One region of the Mesorhizobium sp. CA6 genome, then DNA from elsewhere that is predicted to be linked to it. Evidence: predicted binding sites of a transcription regulator. Region 1 holds the regulator's gene; each other region holds the start of a gene.
What was found. The regulator PhoB, encoded in region 1, activates phosphate uptake and scavenging genes when phosphate is short. The targets are predictions, from matches to a motif close to TGTCATNNANCTGTCAT.
Positions count from the first base shown of each region.

Region 2: the regulator PhoB is predicted to act here: its motif matches at 2,036-2,052, upstream of LB526_RS11525 (acid phosphatase).
Region 3: the regulator PhoB is predicted to act here: its motif matches at 2,838-2,854, upstream of phnF (phosphonate metabolism transcriptional regulator PhnF).
Region 4: the regulator PhoB is predicted to act here: its motif matches at 2,225-2,241, upstream of LB526_RS23415 (acetoacetate decarboxylase).

Region 1 is NZ_JAIUHI010000007.1:15,895-20,134, reverse strand. Features, by position in the region: gene pstB (phosphate ABC transporter ATP-binding protein PstB) at 1-449, shown strand, start outside; gene phoU (phosphate signaling complex protein PhoU) at 470-1,177, shown strand; gene phoB (phosphate regulon transcriptional regulator PhoB) at 1,194-1,883, shown strand; gene LB526_RS12105 (ROK family protein) at 2,217-3,458, opposite strand; gene xylF (D-xylose ABC transporter substrate-binding protein) at 3,727-4,240, shown strand, end outside.
Region 2 is NZ_JAIUHI010000006.1:222,384-226,623, forward strand. Features, by position in the region: gene LB526_RS11510 (dihydrofolate reductase family protein) at 1-277, shown strand, start outside; gene LB526_RS11515 (hypothetical protein) at 332-583, opposite strand; gene LB526_RS11520 (cytochrome-c peroxidase) at 722-1,933, opposite strand; gene LB526_RS11525 (acid phosphatase) at 2,194-3,726, shown strand; gene LB526_RS11530 (hypothetical protein) at 3,831-4,240, shown strand, end outside.
Region 3 is NZ_JAIUHI010000028.1:12,847-17,086, reverse strand. Features, by position in the region: gene LB526_RS28110 (alpha-D-ribose 1-methylphosphonate 5-phosphate C-P-lyase PhnJ) at 1-323, opposite strand, end outside; gene LB526_RS28105 (hypothetical protein) at 383-565, shown strand; gene LB526_RS28100 (carbon-phosphorus lyase complex subunit PhnI) at 568-1,683, opposite strand; gene phnH (phosphonate C-P lyase system protein PhnH) at 1,685-2,296, opposite strand; gene phnG (phosphonate C-P lyase system protein PhnG) at 2,296-2,757, opposite strand; gene phnF (phosphonate metabolism transcriptional regulator PhnF) at 2,897-3,640, shown strand; gene LB526_RS28080 (zinc-binding alcohol dehydrogenase family protein) at 3,973-4,240, opposite strand, start outside.
Region 4 is NZ_JAIUHI010000017.1:34,015-38,254, forward strand. Features, by position in the region: gene LB526_RS23410 (patatin-like phospholipase family protein) at 152-1,312, opposite strand; gene LB526_RS23415 (acetoacetate decarboxylase) at 1,305-2,093, opposite strand; gene LB526_RS23420 (3-hydroxybutyrate dehydrogenase) at 2,336-3,124, shown strand; gene LB526_RS23425 (chromate resistance protein ChrB domain-containing protein) at 3,286-4,101, shown strand; gene chrA (chromate efflux transporter) at 4,101-4,240, shown strand, end outside.

The DNA.
Region 1 (4,240 bases):
AGAACATCGCTTTCGGCGTCAGGCTCTATGAGAAGATCAGCAAGGCCGAGATGGACAGCCGCGTCGAGCAGGCGCTGAAGCGCGCAGCACTCTGGAACGAGGTCAAGGACAAGCTCAACGCCAGCGGCCTCAGCCTCTCGGGCGGCCAGCAGCAGCGCCTGTGCATCGCCCGTACCGTTGCGGTGAAGCCCGAGGTCATCCTGCTCGACGAGCCGGCCTCGGCGCTCGATCCGCTGTCGACCGCCAAGATCGAGGAACTGATCGACGAGCTGCAGGCCGACTACACGATCGTCATCGTCACCCACAACATGCAGCAGGCGGCGCGCGTGTCGCGGCAGACCGCGTTCATGTATCTGGGCGAGCTGGTGGAGTTCGACCGGACCGAGAAGATCTTCACCTCGCCCCGCGAAAAGCGCACGCAGGACTACATCACCGGCCGCTTCGGCTGAGCTCATACGAGGACATCATCATGGCCGAACATACCGTCGCTTCCTTCGACGAGGATCTGAGGCAGATCAGCCGGCTCATCAACGACATGGGCGATCTCGCAGCCTCCATGGTCGGCGCTTCGACCAAGGCCCTGCTCGAGACCGACAATGCCATGGCGCAGCGCGTCGTTTCCGACGATGCCATCATGGACGCGCGCCAGCGCGAGCTCGACGACCGTGCCATCACGCTGATCGCCAAGCGCCAGCCGATGGCCGACGACCTGCGCAACGTGGTCGGCTCGATCCGCATGGCGGGCGACCTCGAGCGCATCGGCGACCTCGCCAAGAACATCGCCAAGCGCGTCGGCTCGGTCGGCGTCAGCGCCGCGCCGCGCGACCTCACGCATTCGATCGATTCCATGGCGCAGCTGGTGCTGATCCAGGTCCAGGCCGTGATCCAGGAATATACGGTGGGCGACGCCACGGCGCTGGCCAAGCTTCGCAACGACGACGAGCGCATCGACGTCAAATACACATCCGTCTTCCGGGAGCTCCTGACCTACATGATGGAAGACCCGCGCAACATCACCGCCTGCACGCATCTTCTGTTCTGCGCCAAGAATCTCGAGCGCATCGGCGACCATGTGACCAACATTGCCGAGAACGCCTATTATGTGCTGACCGGCACGCAATTGCCCGCGAATCGTCCCAAGCAGGACGAGACGACAATGTCGGCGCCGGCGGCCTGACGAAGGGTATCTGCCAATGATCGCGCCACGCATCATGGTGGTGGAGGACGAGGAGCCGCTTGGGGTGCTGCTCCGCTACAATCTCGAATCCGAGGGTTACCAGGTCGAAGTGGTGACCCGCGGCGACGAGGCCGAAATCCGCCTTCAGGAAAACGTTCCCGACCTGCTCGTGCTCGACTGGATGGTGCCGGCGGTTTCCGGCATCGAGCTCTGCCGGCGCCTCAGGATGCGGCCCGAGACCGAGCGGCTGCCGATCATCATGCTGACGGCGCGGGGCGAGGAAAGCGACCGCGTGCGCGGCCTTTCGACCGGCGCCGACGACTATCTGGTCAAGCCGTTCTCGACGCCGGAGTTCATGGCGCGCGTCAAGGCACTGCTGCGCCGCGCCAAGCCGGAGGTGCTGTCCAGCGTGCTCAAGGTCGGCGACATCGTGCTCGACCGCGAGTCGCACCGTGTCTACCGCAAGAAGAGCGAGATCAGGCTCGGCCCGACCGAGTTCCGGCTGCTGGAATTCATGATGCGTCATCCCGGCCGGGTGTTCTCGCGCAGCCAGCTGCTCGACAATGTGTGGGGCGAGACGATCTATATCGACGAACGCACCGTCGACGTCCATGTCGGCCGCCTGCGCAAGGCGGTCAACAACGGCCGCATGCCGGATGTCATCCGCACCATCCGTGGGGCTGGTTACGCGATCAGGGAAGATTAGGAGTAAGGCGCCGAGCCGCTGACGGATTCTGTCTCCAGCATCGGATCGCGTGCATTGGCGATTAGTCGAGACGCTTGTGCTTCGTCATCCACGGGCGGAGCAAGGAGCGCAGCGACGCAGCGCAGACCCGAGGATCCATTCCGTGATGTCGATGCGTTGCGACAGTCCAGAATTCTGTGCCGCTGCGCTCGACGCGTGAGGTAGCGGCATGGATTCCAGGGTCTCCGCGACGGAGCTTCGCTCCTGCTCCGCCCTGGAATGACGAAGCTGCGGGGCCTTCCCTTCGCTAATTTCAAGCGTCTGCTGCTGTCCCCGGACCTCTTCAAGGCTGCCTCAGGCCACGTTCTTTCCCGTCCCCGCTCTTGCCTGGCCTCCCGGCGCGAAAATCTCCTGGTCGACGAAGGTCAGCGCGCGCATGGCGCAGCCTTCGCGGATCAGCGGCAACTCGTTCGGCTCGGTGTCGAAGGAGATCGATTCGGAGTGCTGGCCGCCGGCCGTCTGGGCGATCGCCTCGCGCAGCGCCGGCTCGATCAGGTCGAAGGCGGCCGCGCTGACGCCGACCATTGCGACGGGCGCCGGGTCGATGAGGGCGAACAGGCTGCCGAGACTGAAACCAAGCGCTTCGCCGGCCCGGCGGTAAGCCTTCCGTTCGGGGCCGTCCCTCTCGCGCGCCTTCGCGGCAAGGGCCCGCATGTCGGCGTCGCCGACGTCGACCGGCTCGGCGTCCTCGCTCATTTTCATGGCGCTGCGCCAGATCGCGTAATTGCCGGCATATGCCTCGACGCAGCCGCGGCGGCCGCAGCGGCAAAGCGCCCCGCCCGGGCGGTGGATCATGTGGCCGAACTCGCCGCCGGAGGAATGCGTGCCGGTGAACAGCGCACCTTTGAGCACGAGACCCATGCCGATGCCGTGCGACAACAGGATGGCGATGAAGTCGTCACGATAGCGCTCCGGGTCGCGCCATTGCAGCGCCACCGCCATCATGTTGCAGTCGTTCTCCATGGTGGCGGAGATGCCGAACTCCTTCTCTAGGATGTCGGCGAAAGGAATGTCGGTCAGCGGCGTTATCGGCGACCAGAGCATGGCGCGTGCATTAGAATCGGTGATGCCCTGAATGCCCATGGCGATGCGGGCGACGCTGCCAACGTCGAGGTCGGGATCCTGCAGCCGGCGCCGCACGATCGCCACGCATTCGCCGATCAGCTCGTCGCGGGGCATGACAAGCGTGTCCAGGCGCTGCTGCTCCTCGGCAACAACCTGACCGGCATAATCGATCACGGCGACCGACAGGAAGTTCAGCGACAACACCACGGTCAGCACCGCGGCGGCTTCAGGGTTCAGCGCCAGGCCGATCTGCGGCCGGCCGCGCTTCAACGCCGTCGGCTCGCTGGCCTTGCTTTCGGTGAGAATGCCCTCCTGGATCAGGTCGGCGGAGATCGCCGAAATGGTCGAGTGGCTGAGCCCGGTGGTGGCGGCAATTTCGGTCCGTGATGGCTGACCGGCGCGGCGTACCGCCGAAATCACCATGGCGCGGTTGCGCCGGCGCAAATCGTCGTGGCGGATTCCGACCGACATCGTTTCGCACGTCCTCCCCGGTCATCGCGGCCTTGTGATAATGCCATGGCCTGTCGCTGACACGCTAGGGATTGTGGCAGAAGCCAGGGGCCATGTCATTATTTATTGCGGATACCGAAAAAAATGCCTGAGCCCGTCAAAACCCATCAGAATCTCGGTTGACAGCGCTGTTGTGCTGGACCACTATTTTTTTGAGGCTCGAAAAAAAGCCTCTGTGCCGGCCTTCGGGCCAGTCTGGGTCGCGCCGCACGGGCGCAGGGAGGATATCATGAAGAAATTTGCAGCCGCCATTCTGGCGGGCGTTGCCATGTCGCTGACGCTGGCGTCTGTCGCCGAGGCGAAGGACAAGGTGATCGGCGTGTCGTGGTCGAATTTCCAGGAAGAGCGCTGGAAGACCGACGAAGCAGCGATGAAGGCCGCCATCGAGGCCGCCGGCGACAAGTATATTTCGGCCGACGCGCAGTCCAATCCGGGCAAGCAGCTGACCGACGTCGAAAGCCTGATCTCGCAGGGCGCCAACGCGCTGATCATCCTGGCGCAGGATGCCTCGGCAATCGGCCCGGCGGTGCAGAAGGCGCTCGATGAAGGAATCCCGGTCGTCGGCTATGACCGCCTGATTGAGAACAAGGACGTGTTCTACCTGACCTTCGACAACAAGGAAGTCGGGCGCATGCAGGCCCGCGAGGTGTTCAAGGCCAAGCCGGAAGGCAACTATGTCTTCATCAAGGGCTCGGGCTCCGATCCGAACGCCGACTTCCTGTTCGCGGGCTCCATGGAAGTCC
Region 2 (4,240 bases), on a different contig from region 1:
GGAACGAACGCGCGTCGTAAGCGGCGACTTGCCGCGTGAGGTCAACGCGCTGAAGCAAGGCGAGGGCGGCGACATCGCCGTGTTCGGCGGCGCCGGCTTCGCCTCGGCGCTGATCGCCGCCGGCCTTGTCGACGAGTTCCAGCTCTTCATCAATCCGGCCGTTCTGGGCAGTGGCCGCCGCATTTTCGACAAGGGCGGCTTTGGCAGGCTGAGGCTCCTCGGCTCCAAACCCTATGCCTGTGGCATGGTGGTGAGCCGCTATGCGCCAGCGAGGTGAGAAGGCAATCGATGGGAGATCGCTCTGCCTGAATCAATCTGGCAGCGCGGCGTCCTAACTACCTGTCTGGCCATGCCTTTCCCGGGTGGGTTGGCAACCGCCCCCGCTGACCAGCCGCAGCTGCACGCCTGGCGTGATGGACCGCTGCCAAGCGGCGCGGCCGTTGCCCACGGCGGCAAACCAGCGGGCTTCGTACGATGTCAGGCCGATAAGCACCCGGCCGGCATATTCGGCCGGCGCGCCATTGGCCGCATCGAACACCGTCCAGCTGCTGCCAGGCGGCTCCTGCACCGGGACGAACCTCATCGGAGACTCCATCTGTGAAGAGATGGGCAATATAGCAGGCGCGACTTGGCGTTCCTATGACGTGGTTCACATTGGCACACATTTACGGTGGATAGCACCGCTGCGGCTGCAAGCCACCAATCTCCTTGGCGGCTTTTCCTACTGCCCGGCCTGGTCGGCGTCGGTCAGCGTGCCGAGGAAGGCGACGATGTCGTCGATCTCGGCGTCGGTCAGCGCCGGCTTGTCGCCGGGCTTTTTGCCGTTGAAGGGCGGATCTGTGTTGAGGTTTCCCCAGTAAGCCTTTGGCAGGTCGTTGAATTTGTCGACCGTGCCGTCGGTCTTCTTCGGATACCAGCGCCCGGGATCCGTATCGCGGCTGGCGTAGAAGGCGACCGCGTCGCGCAGCGTGTGGAAATAGCCGTTGTGGAAGAAGCTTTTCCGCAAGGCAACGTTGCGCAGCGTCGGCGTCTTGAACAGGCCGCAATATTCGGCGCGGCCTTTGAAATCGGTGCGCAGCGGTCCGCACAGGCCGAGGTCGACATAATTGGGATCGGCATTGGCGGGGATCGCCGGGTTGCGCGGCACGGCAATCGCGATCAGGCCGTAATCGGTGAATTGCGGCGGCTCGCCGTCATTGGCCGGTTCGCTGAGATGACAGCTCGCGCAATTGCCCTTCGCTGCGTCCTCGAACAGCATGCGGCCGCGCAATTCCTGCGCGGAGAGCTGCGCCTTGCCGGCAAGGAAGGCGTCGTAGCGGCTGGAATAGGGATAGAAATCGGCGCTGCTCTGCTCGAAGGTGCCGAGCGCTTCCACAGCGGCGTCGAAGGCGTCTTGCGGATGGTCGAAGACATCGGCGCCGAAGGCTGCCTTGAAGGCGCCGGCATAAGGCGAGTTGCGCAGGCTGGCGACCACCTGGGCCGCGTCCTTGTTGCCCATCTCCAAGGACGACAGCAGCGGGATTCTCGCCTGGTCCTTGCCGTGGTCGGCGCGGCCGTCCCAGGTCAGGCCGCCGGTCGGGCCATTGTCGACGCTTTCGTCGCCTTCATCCTCGGAGTCATAGAAATGCTCGGTGAAGGCGGGCGCCGCCTGCAGGTAGCGCAGCGACGGCACGGCGCGAACGCCGGGCTGGTCAAGATTGGCTCCGCCCATTTCGACCGGCGCCGCCGAGGCCGGCCCGAAAGCATGGTTGGGATCGTGGCAGGATGAGCAGGCCTGCTTGCCCGAGGCCGAGAGCGACGGGTCGAAGAACATCTGTCGCCCCAGCGCCGTCAGCGCCTCGGCGCGGGCGAAGGCTTCCTGGCGCGTCATCGGGCCGGGATGGACACCGGATGGCTCCTCGGTGTTGGCGGGCGCGGTGGAGGCCACGATCATGGCCGCTGCAATGGCGATCGCGTGATTTTTCCGACGTCCCATCGTCTTCGGCGATATCCCTGATTTGTTCGCCCGGTTTCTTTGGCGGCGTAAGGATCGAGTGCAACGGATTGATGACCGGTCTTCCCGCTCACGAAACCGTGTTCGGCCGGGGCCGAACTGTCACAAAGGTGACAAGGCGTCGAAGTAGCTGGGCATTGATGCAGTTGCGTTCCTGCATTGCCGTCCTCCAGCCATTCCCAGCCACGAGGCATTTTCCAATGATCCGGTCCTTTCTCTCCCTTTGCCTCGCCTCCACGGCGCTGGCATCGCTCTCTGCCGCTGCCCAAGCGGCGCCTGCCGGTTACGACAAGATCGACACCGTCGTCGTCATCTACGCCGAGAACCGCAGCTTCGATAACCTTTATGGCGGCTTCCCCGGCGCCAACGGTCTGGCCAACGTTTCGCCCGACCAGGCGCGCCAGCTCGACCGCGACGGCAAGCCGCTTGCCGAACTGCCGCCGGCCTGGGGCGGACTGACCGGCAAGGGCGTCACGCCGGCGGTGACGGAGGCGCAGAGCGCGCATCTGCCCAATGCGACATTCGCCATCGACGATCCCAAGGGCTTCAACGAGAATACCGGCGTCATCACCCATGATCTGTGGCATCGTTTCTATCAGGAGCAGATGCAGATCGACGGCGGCCGGAACGACAAGTTCGTCGCCTGGGCCGATTCCGGCGCGCTGGTGATGGGCCATTATGACGGCTCGATCCTGCCGATGTGGGCGATCGCCAAAAAACACGTGCTGGCGGACAATTTCTTCCAGGGCGCCTTCGGCGGCTCTTTCCTCAACCATTTCATGCTGGCCTGCGCCTGCGTGCCTTACTATCCGAATGCCGACACCAGCCCGGTGAAGGCCCAGATTGCCGTCGTAGAGCCGGATGGCGTGACGCTGAAACCGGCCGACAATTCGCCGCCCTCGGCGCTGGGCGGCGTGCCGAAATTCGCCAATGACGGCGCCATCACGCCCGACTTCTACGCCGTCAACACCATGCAGCCGCCTTACCAGCCAAGCGCCAACAAGCCGGCCGAGGGTGGCGACAAGGCGCTGGCCGATCCGGCACAGCCGACCACGCTGCCGCCGCAGCACGAGATCACCATCGGCGATCTGCTGTCGCTCAAGGGCATTTCCTGGGCGTGGTATTCGGGCGCCTGGCAGGCGGCGCTCGACGGCAAGAACGCGACGCCCGTGCCGAACTTCCAGTTCCACCACCAGCCCTTCAACTATTTCGCGGCTTATGCGCCGGGCACGGCCGCGCGGGCCGAGCACCTCAAAGACGGCGGGCTCGGCGGCACTGAGTTCATCAAGGCGATCGATGACGGCAAGCTGCCGGCGGTCTCTTTCTACAAGCCGCAGGGCAACCTCAACGAACATGCCGGCTATGCCGACGTGACCTCCGGCGACCAGCACCTGGCCGACCTCGTCGCGCATCTGGAGAAGAGCCCGCAATGGGCGCATATGCTGGTGGTCGTCACCTATGACGAGAATGGCGGCTTCTGGGATCATGTCGCGCCGCCCAAGGCCGATCGCTGGGGCCCGGGCAACCGCATCCCGGCCTTCATCATCTCGCCCTATGCGAAGATGGGGATGGTCGATCACACGCAGTACGACACGACCTCGATCCTGCGTTTCATCACCGCCCGCTACGACCTGCCTGTGCTGCCCGGCATCGTCGCCCGCGACAAGGCGCTGCGCAACCACGACCAGCCGCCGATGGGCGATCTGACGGCAGCGCTCGATCTGACGAAGTAATCGTCGAAGCCCTTCTTGCAAAAGGCCCGCTCCGGCGGGCCTTTTTTTGTTGCGGCATCGCAAGGGTACTTGCCACGATCGGTCCCCCTGCCACACAAGGTGCTATGTCCGACAATTATCTGCACATGGTTCCTGACGATCCATACTGGCGTCCCGATAAGACGGCGGCGGAAGAGGCTGCCAACTTGGTGCGCGGACTGTTCCCCCAAGCCGAGCATGTCGGAATCGAATACAAGGAAGCAGTGACCTTCTTCGATGCAGGCGCGAATACGGAAAGCGTCCACTGCGCCTTCTGCGGGAGCGAACTGGAGGATTGGTGGGGCAATGCCATGGATCAGGCAGCCGTTTCGGATTTTAGCGACCTCGCTATCGTGACGCCTTGTTGTAGCAAATCCACGTCGCTCAACGATCTCCGCTACGTATGGCCTGCCGCGTTCGGTATGTGCTCGCTTACAGTCGTCAATCCTGGCGCGACCACCCTCGGCGCCGAGGAACTGCGAAGGATTGAGCAGGC
Region 3 (4,240 bases), on a different contig from region 1:
TGCCGGGTCTGGATGATGGTGGCGGTTGCCGTGTCGGTGGTGACAGCGACATTGGCGACTTTCCTGAAGAAAGCGCGGATCGAAACGGCGTTGGTGGTGTCGTCGGCGCCCTGGTCGATGACTTTCAGCACGTCATCCGGACCGATGATCGAGGCGGTGACCTGGACGCCGCCGGTGCCCCAGCCATAAGGCATCGGCATCTCGCGCGAGGCAAAGGGCACCTGATAGCCGGGAATGGCGATGCCCTTCAGGATGGCGCGCCGGATCATCCGCTTGGTCTGCTCATCGAGATAGGCGACGTTGTAGGTGGCGATGTCGGTCATGGCGATCACGTCCGCTCTCTGCTATGAAATTGGCGCCCAAGACGCGGAAGGACGCCCGAATGGACTCTACCGGTTGGTTGCATCTTGGCGTGCTGCTGCTGGTGTTCGCCGGCTTCGCGACCTTTGCGCTGCGGAAAATGGTTCTCCCCGCGCCAAGGGAACCTCCGTACGGCGAGTCCTTCGGTGGCGGCGACTATACTGGCGGCTTCGACGGCGGCGGGCATTCCGGTAGCGGACACTGAAGTCATTCCGCCGCCTCGCGCTTCTCCTCGGCGGCCTTGTCCTCGTTTTCCCGCGCTTCGTATTCGGCGCGCATGCGGCGAACCAGGCCGAGCTCGGCCTGGAAGTCGACATAATGCGGCAGCTTCAGATGCTCGACGAAACCGGTGGCCTGGACATTGTCGGAATGCGAGATGACGAATTCCTCGTCCTGCGCGGCGGCGACGACATCCTCGCCAAGCTCCGTGGCGCGCAGCGCCCGGTCGCACAGCGCCATCGCCATCGCCTTGCGCTCGCTCTGGCCGAAGACCAGGCCGTAGCCGCGCGTGAACTGCGGCGGCGCCTTGGCCGAGCCCTTGAACTGGTTGACCATCTGGCATTCGGTGACGCGGATGGAGCCGAGCGGCACGGCGAAGGGCAGCTCCGGCACGTCGAGCTCCAGCTCGACCTCGCCGATGCGTATCTCGCCGACAAAGGGATGGTTGCGGGCGTAGCCGCGCTGCGTCGAATAGCCGAGCGCCAGCAGAAAACCTTCGTCGCCGCGCGACAACGCCTGCAGGCGGATGTCGCGCGCCATCGGGAATTGCAGCGGCTCGCGCGTGATGTCGCCGGGCACGTGGTCAAGCGGCATCTCGCCATCGGCTTCGATCAGGCCTTCATGGGCGAGGATCGCCGAAACGCGCGGCATGGCCTCCGGCTCGGCCAGACGCTGCGCCGGTATCTCGACCTCGGCGCCGGCGGCAAGCTCTGGATCGAGCAGGCGGTGCGTATAGTCGAAGGTCGGGCCGAGCACCTGGCCGCCCGGCAGGTCCTTGTAGGTGGCCGAGACACGACGCTCGACCTGCATGGCGCCGGTGTCGACCGGATTGGTGTAGCCGAAGCGCGGCAGCGTGGTGCGGTAGGCGCGCACCAGAAAGATCGCCTCGATCATATCGCCGCGCGCCTGGGTAACGGCGAGAGCCGCGAGCTCGCGATCATAGAGCGAGCCTTCGCTCATCACCCGGTCGACGCCGAGCGCCAGCTGCTCGACGATCTGGTCGAGGCGCAGCGCCGGTACCGAGCGGTCGCCGCGGCGGCGGTCGGCAAGCAGGCGATGCGCATTGGCAATGGCGGCTTCGCCGCCTTTCACCGCGACATACATGTCATGCCTCCATCGTCTTGATGCGGGTGGTGCGCGGCAGGCAGGCGAGGCTGCCGGGCGCCGCCAGAATGATGTCGACGCCGCGCGGGAAACGCTGGGTGTTCTGCTTCCACTGCTCGACGAAATGGCGCGGCATGCCGGGAGGCGCGATCATCGACGTCTTTTCGATCCCCGGACCTTCGAGCAGCAGCGACGGGCCCGAGGCAAGATCGTCGACCAAGAGGATCAGCGTCGTCGAGCGGTCGGGATATTCTTGCGTGCCTTGCGCAAAACCATCGAGCGCCGCCATCTCCTTCGGATTGGCGATCAGGGCGAAATGTGCGTCGGCCGGCGTGTTTGCCGAGGGCGCGCCGGTGTGAAAGCCGAGCCAGGCCTTGACCGCGGCTTCCGTCTGCAGCGGCGGGTCGAGCCAGACCGGCGTGTCGTTGTCGCAGAGCGAGAGCGCCACGGCGCCGGCCGTCGCCGACAGCGGCACCGGCGGGCGAGCGAGCTGCCGCAGGTTCTGGACGGTGCCGGGGCGGGCCATCGCGTCCATGATGGCGCGGAACACCGCCTGGGCGTTGAAGACCGGCTCTGCGAAGCCGCCATCGATCGATTGCGTGGCGATATCCATCAGTCTTCTCCGCGCACCATGGTGAAGAAATCCACTTTCGTGGCCGCTGTTTCGACGCGCTTTGTCTCGCGCGCCGCGGCAAGCGCTGCGCGCAAGGGCGCGGCGAGCTTTGTCTCGACCGCTTCGCGGTGCGCCGGGTCCCGCCACAGCGCGTCGGCGATCGCCGCTAGCTTGGCTTTTCCCTTGTCGCGGCCGAGCGCATAGGAGTGGCCGACCTGGCCGGAGGGCAGACGCACCGTGGCGCGGGTGACCGTCGCTTCGCCGACATTGAACGGTGCGCCACCGCCGCCGATCCGCCCGCGCACCGTCACCAGTCCGGTTTCGGGGCCGCGCAAAAGCTCGGCTTCGGAGGGCAGGCCCGACTCGTTCCACAGGCGGGCGATCTCGTCGGCCGCGGCATGCGCCAGCGTCGCCATCAAGGCTTTCCGCCCGGCCTGCTCGCGCGCTTCCTGTCCTCGCATGGCATCGCTCCTCGCATAGAGAAATTTGTCTATTGATATAGACAACTATACAAATTATACTCACTTGGTATCGGGAGTCCATGACGGGTGGATGACAACGGGTGCAAAAGTTAGGGGTGATGACGTTGGGGGCGGGGAAATGACCGGGCTGGCAAGCAGCATCGAGAGGCGCAACGGCGTATCGCTATGGCGGCAGATCGCCGACAGGATTCTGCAGGCGATCGCCAATGGCGATTTCGCCGAGAATGCGGCGCTGCCGCCTGAAGTCGCGCTGGCCGAGCGCTATGGCGTCAACCGCCACACGGTGCGCAGCGCCATTGCAGCACTGGTGCAGGAAGGCGTGCTGAGGGCCGAGCAGGGACGCGGCACCTTCGTGTTGTCGCGCAAGCGGCTGTCCTATCCGATCGGCGCGCGCACGCGCTTCTCGACCGGGCTGCAGGGGCAGACGAGCGAGCGACATATCGCGCTGCTGTCGTCGTCGACCGAGCCGGCCGGCCGGCGCATCGCCGAGGCGCTGGGCATCGCCAAAGGCGCTGCCGTCATCCGCCTGGAGACGCGCGGCGAGGCCGACGGTCATGCGGTGTCGCGCGCGACGACCTGGTTCGATGCCAAGCGCTTCGCCGGAATCGAGGCGGCAATGGCGGAAACGGGATCGATCACCGCCTCACTGAAGCGCTTCGGCATCAACGATTATCTGCGGCATTCGACCGTGCTGTCGGCGCGCCATGCCGACGCAGACGATCTTGCAGCCCTCGATCTGCAGCCCGGCGCGATCGTGCTGGTCACCGTCGCCGTCAACGTCACGCTCGACGGTGAGCCGATCCAATTCGCGGAATCGCGCTTTCCCGCGGAGCGGGTGGAGCTGAAGTTGTCGGTGTTGTAGGGAGTGCCGGTTTTATACGAGACCGTGATTGATCTGCTTCACGCTGATGTCAGGTCGCTTACTTGTCAGCGGCTTGGCGTTTGAGGCTCGCCTTCCCCCACTCCGTCTCGGCTTCGCCGAGCCACCTCTCCCCCCTCCGGAGGGAGAGGAAAGGAGCACGCTGGCGACCGGAGAAGCAGTGTGTCCGGTTGAAGAGCGTTGGCTGCAAGGCTCGCACTCTTCCTCTCCCCCGTCGACCGGGGGAGAGGTGGCTCGGCGAAGCCGAGACGGAGCGGGGGTCGACCTGTGCGGCGCTCCGTCAATTCGGGCTGAGTTCACCGCCTGTCATGTTATCACCCGACCTCTATGACCGCCTTGATCAGTCCCGACTTCTCGTGCGTCCATCGGGCAAGGTCGCGCGGCGTTCCGGCGAGCGTGGTGCGATGGGTGACGAGCTTGTTCAACGGCACAGCGCCGTTGCGGATCGAATCTGCGACATGGTCGAAATCGGCCTTCAGCGCGTTGCGGCTGCCGACCAGCATCATCTCGCGCTTATGGAATTCAGGGTCGGAGAAGGTGATGTCGTCCTTGACGACGCTGACCAGCACCAGCGTGCCGCCA
Region 4 (4,240 bases), on a different contig from region 1:
GACGCCCAGATGTAAGCCCGCTCTCCGCAAGCGGCTATCCGCGACAATGTTGATGGGCTATGAAGCAGTGCTTCACAGTTTTACGGGCTCCCAGGCGAGCGACCGTCGTGACTTTTTCCCGAGATTGCTCCGCTTGTGGCGGATGCAAATATCAGGTCGGGTCTTCGCGATGCAGGTCGTGGATGGTGACGCCGTCGGCATTGTCGGGCAGCATCAGCCACTTCTTGTGCCGCAACGTGCGCTCGGTGTCTTCCAGGCCCATCTCCCAATGCTCGCGCATCGAGGTACCGGAAAACTCGTAGTCCTTGGCGTGGCCTTCATAGCCTTTGTGCTGATAGATCAGGTGGACGATGTTGACCACGCCGGCGTCGGAATAGTCGGCCATCAGTTCCTTCTCGCCGTCTTTGAGCTGGTCCGGCGGCACGCGCTTCAGCGCGTCGAGCAGCTTCATCTTGAGCGCATGGATGCGCTGGAAGTTGTCCGTATTCTGGCGCGTGCGGCTGGAATACATGATGTCCTTGTGGCGCGACAGGACGTCGGCCAAGCCGCGCGGCAGCACGCCGCGGGCGCTGAACAGATCGACCTGGAACACCAGCGAGGAGCGGTCCTCCTCCTGGTCGAGCAGATATTGCAGCGGCGTGTTGGAAACGATGCCGCCGTCCCAGTAATACTCGCCTTCGATGCGGATCGAGGGGAAGGCCGGCGGCAGCGCGCCGCTCGCCATGATGTGCTCCGGCCCGATGCGCACCTTGTCGGTGTCGAAATAGACGAAGTTGCCGGTCCTGACATTGACCGCGCCGACGCTCAAGCGCTTCCTGCCGTCGTTCAGCACGTCGAAGTCGATCAGGCTTTCCAGCGTGTCCTTGAGCTCGGCGGTGTCGTAGAAGCTTGTGGCGCCTTCCGCTCCCGCCAGTTGGAACCAGGGGTTGGGATTGCGCGGCTTGAAGAAGCCGGGCTGGCCCATCGTCATGGTCATCAATGACGAGGTCTGGTTGCGGATGTCCCGATAGATGTCGCCTTCCGGCGTATAGGCCCAGATCTTACGACCCGAGATCGTCTGCCAGAACTGCTCCAGCCGCTGCAGGCGGCGGCTCGGCTCGTTGCCGGCGATGATCGAGGCGTTGATGGCGCCGATCGAGACGCCGGAAAGCCAGGTCGGCTCGCAGCCGGCATCGGCAAGCGCCTGATAGACCCCTGCCTGATAGGCGCCGAGCGCACCGCCGCCCTGGAAGACCAGGGCGATGCGGTCATATTGCGCAGTGATTTCCTGGATGGTGGCGGCGGCCGCCTTGTTGCGGGCACGCTCAAGCACCGGCTTTCTCCAGTTCCTTCGCGCCGGCAGCCGATCGGCCGCGGTCCGCGAGATAATCATGCACGACTTCGCCGAGACCCAGCGTCAGATCGGCGGTGAAGTGAACGGCCGAGACGATGTCGAGCACCGGCAACTTGGCGACATCGGCCATGACATGTGGCCGAAGGTCGAGCGCGGCGGGCGCCGTCCAGGCTTCCTTCAGCGTGATGTCGGTGAGGTAGTAACGGACCAGCTCGCAGATGCGTGGGCTGCCGTCGACATGCGGGATGATCTTGATAAGGAAGTTGGGCGCGGCGAGCGAGGCGAGCACCTGGTCGTGGTCGGCTTCGCGGTGCTTGTAGCCCATGGTTCCGGTGGCGCACAGAACGGTGCCATAATGCAGCGTGCCGACCACCACCTCGCCCTCATGCACGATCTTGGGATTGGCGAGCTTTTTCGGAAAACCCCAGAGCTCGCGGCCGCCGGCGATCGGCGCGTCGTCGTCGAGGTACATGGAATGCACGTAGCCGCCGTGCTGGCCCTTGTAGCGCACCGGGATGACCTGGCCGGTCTCGGTGTAGTCGCCGAAACCGGTCGAGTCCGGCATGCGGATGAATTCGTATTTGACCAGCGGCTCGTCGATCTCGAGCGGCGCCGGCACGACGGCTTCCAGCGCCTCGCGCGTCGTGCGGTAGGTGATGATGATGTATTCGCGGTCGAAGAAACGATAAGGGCCGGGCGGGAAGGACGGGTTGGTGAGCGGCATGGCATAGGCGCGCTTCACAACATCGGCGATTTCCATGGCTGGTGCCCCAGTAAGGTTTGAAATGACCCGCGCGAATGCGCTGGCAAATATGTTGCATGGCAGCATGACAGTGCCGTGTCAGCCCGGCGACACGCCGCCACGGAGCCGGCAAAATGGCGCTGCCGCGCTGTAATCGAGCCGACACATGGCCGTGCCATTGTCGTGCTGCACTGCACCAACTATCTGCTCTCCTGACTCGTTGCATTGATAAGTCCCTCCCACCTCTTGCGAGATCTCCCATGGGTTCCCTGTCTTCGAAGAATGCGCTCGTCACCGGCTCGACCAGCGGCATCGGCCTTGCAATCGCCCGTGCCTTCGCCGCAGAGGGCGCCAACATCACCATCAACGGCTTGGGCGACGCGGCGGCGATCGAGCAGGAGCGGGCCGGCATCGAAAAGGATTTCGGCGTCAAGTGCCGCTATTCGGACGCCAACATGATGGACGGCGCCGCCGTCACCGCCATGATCCACGAGGCCGAGGCGGCGTTCGGCAGCCTCGACATCCTGGTCAACAATGCCGGCATCCAGCATGTCGCGCCGATCGAGGAATTTCCCGACGACAAGTGGGAAGCCATCATCCGCATCAACCTTCTGGCCGCCTTCTACGCCATCAAGGCGGCGGTGCCCGGCATGAAGAGCCGCAAATGGGGCCGCATCATCAACACGGCTTCGGCCCATGCGCTGGTCGCCTCGCCGTTCAAGTCGGCCTATGTCTCGGCCAAGCACGGCATCGCCGGCCTGACCAAGACGGTGGCGCTGGAAGTGGCGCAGGACGGCATCACCGTAAATGCGATCGCGCCTGGCTATGTCTGGACGCCGCTGGTCGAGAAGCAGATTCCCGACACGATGAAGGCGCGCGGCATGACCGAGGAGCAGGTCAAGCACGACGTGCTGCTTGCGGCGCAGCCGACCAAGGAATTCGTCACCGTCGAGGAGCTGGCGGCGCTGACTTTGTTCCTGTGCTCGGACGCCGCCAGGCAGATGACCGGCACGACCCTGCCGATGGATGGCGGCTGGACGGCGCAGTAAGCGCAACGGCGATCGCAAAACGAGGCGGTCGGAGGCAACACCTTCCTTGACAATCGGCGGCGATCGTTCCAGCATTCCGGCAAGGGGTTCTCCGCGACGACCCCGTGAGGCGTCAGCCCAACGATCGCGTCCAAACTCTCTTTGCTCAGGAGGTGGACGCTATGCCGTCAACAACCGCAATCACCGTTCCGCAGCTTTCCCGTCTCGTCGGCTTGCCCGATGCGCCTTGCCTGGTCGATGTGCGCATCGACGAGGACTATGAAGCCGATCCGCGCCTGTTGCCGGCTTCATGCCGGCGCGATTTCAGGACTGTCTCAAGCTGGGCGTCGGAATTTTCGGGACGCAAAGTCGTCGTGATCTGCCAGAGGGGGCAGAAACTCTCGCAAGGCGTTGCCGCGTGGCTGCGCCACGAAGATATTCCGGCGGAATCGCTGGAAGGCGGCTTCGAGGCCTGGGTCGCCGCCAGGGCGCCGTTGGTCAGCGCCGGCGCGATCCCGCTCCGTGACGAGAAGGGCCGCACCGTATGGGTCACGCGTTCGCGGCCGAAGGTCGACCGCATCGCCTGCCCCTGGCTGATCCGCCGCTTCATCGATCCCAAGGCGGTTTTCCTGTTCGTCGATCCAGCCGAGGTGCCTCTTGTGGCGGACCGCTTCGCAGCGGTTCCCTTCGACATAGAAGGCGTGTTCTGGAGCCATCGTGGCGATCGCTGCACTTTCGACACGATGATCGAGGAATTCGGCCTGCGCGTCGAAGCTCTCGATCGCCTGGCGCTGATCGTGCGCGGCGCCGATACGGCGCGCCTCGACCTCGTGCCGCAGGCGGCCGGGTTCCTCGCCGCCTCGCTCGGCCTGTCGCGCATGTTCCGCGACGACCTCGAGCAGCTCGAAGCCGGCATGCTCCTCTATGACGCCTTCTTTCGCTGGTGCCGCGATGCCGCGGACGAGACGCACAACTGGCCGACAGGAGGCAAGGCGTAGTGACAGCGCTCGCCAAGAACGACGCCGCACCGTTGGTCGATGTCCCGACCGTGCCGAGTTTTCGCGAGGCGACACGGCTGTGGGCAAAGATCGGCCTGCTGTCCTTTGGCGGGCCGGCCGGGCAGATCGCGCTGATGCA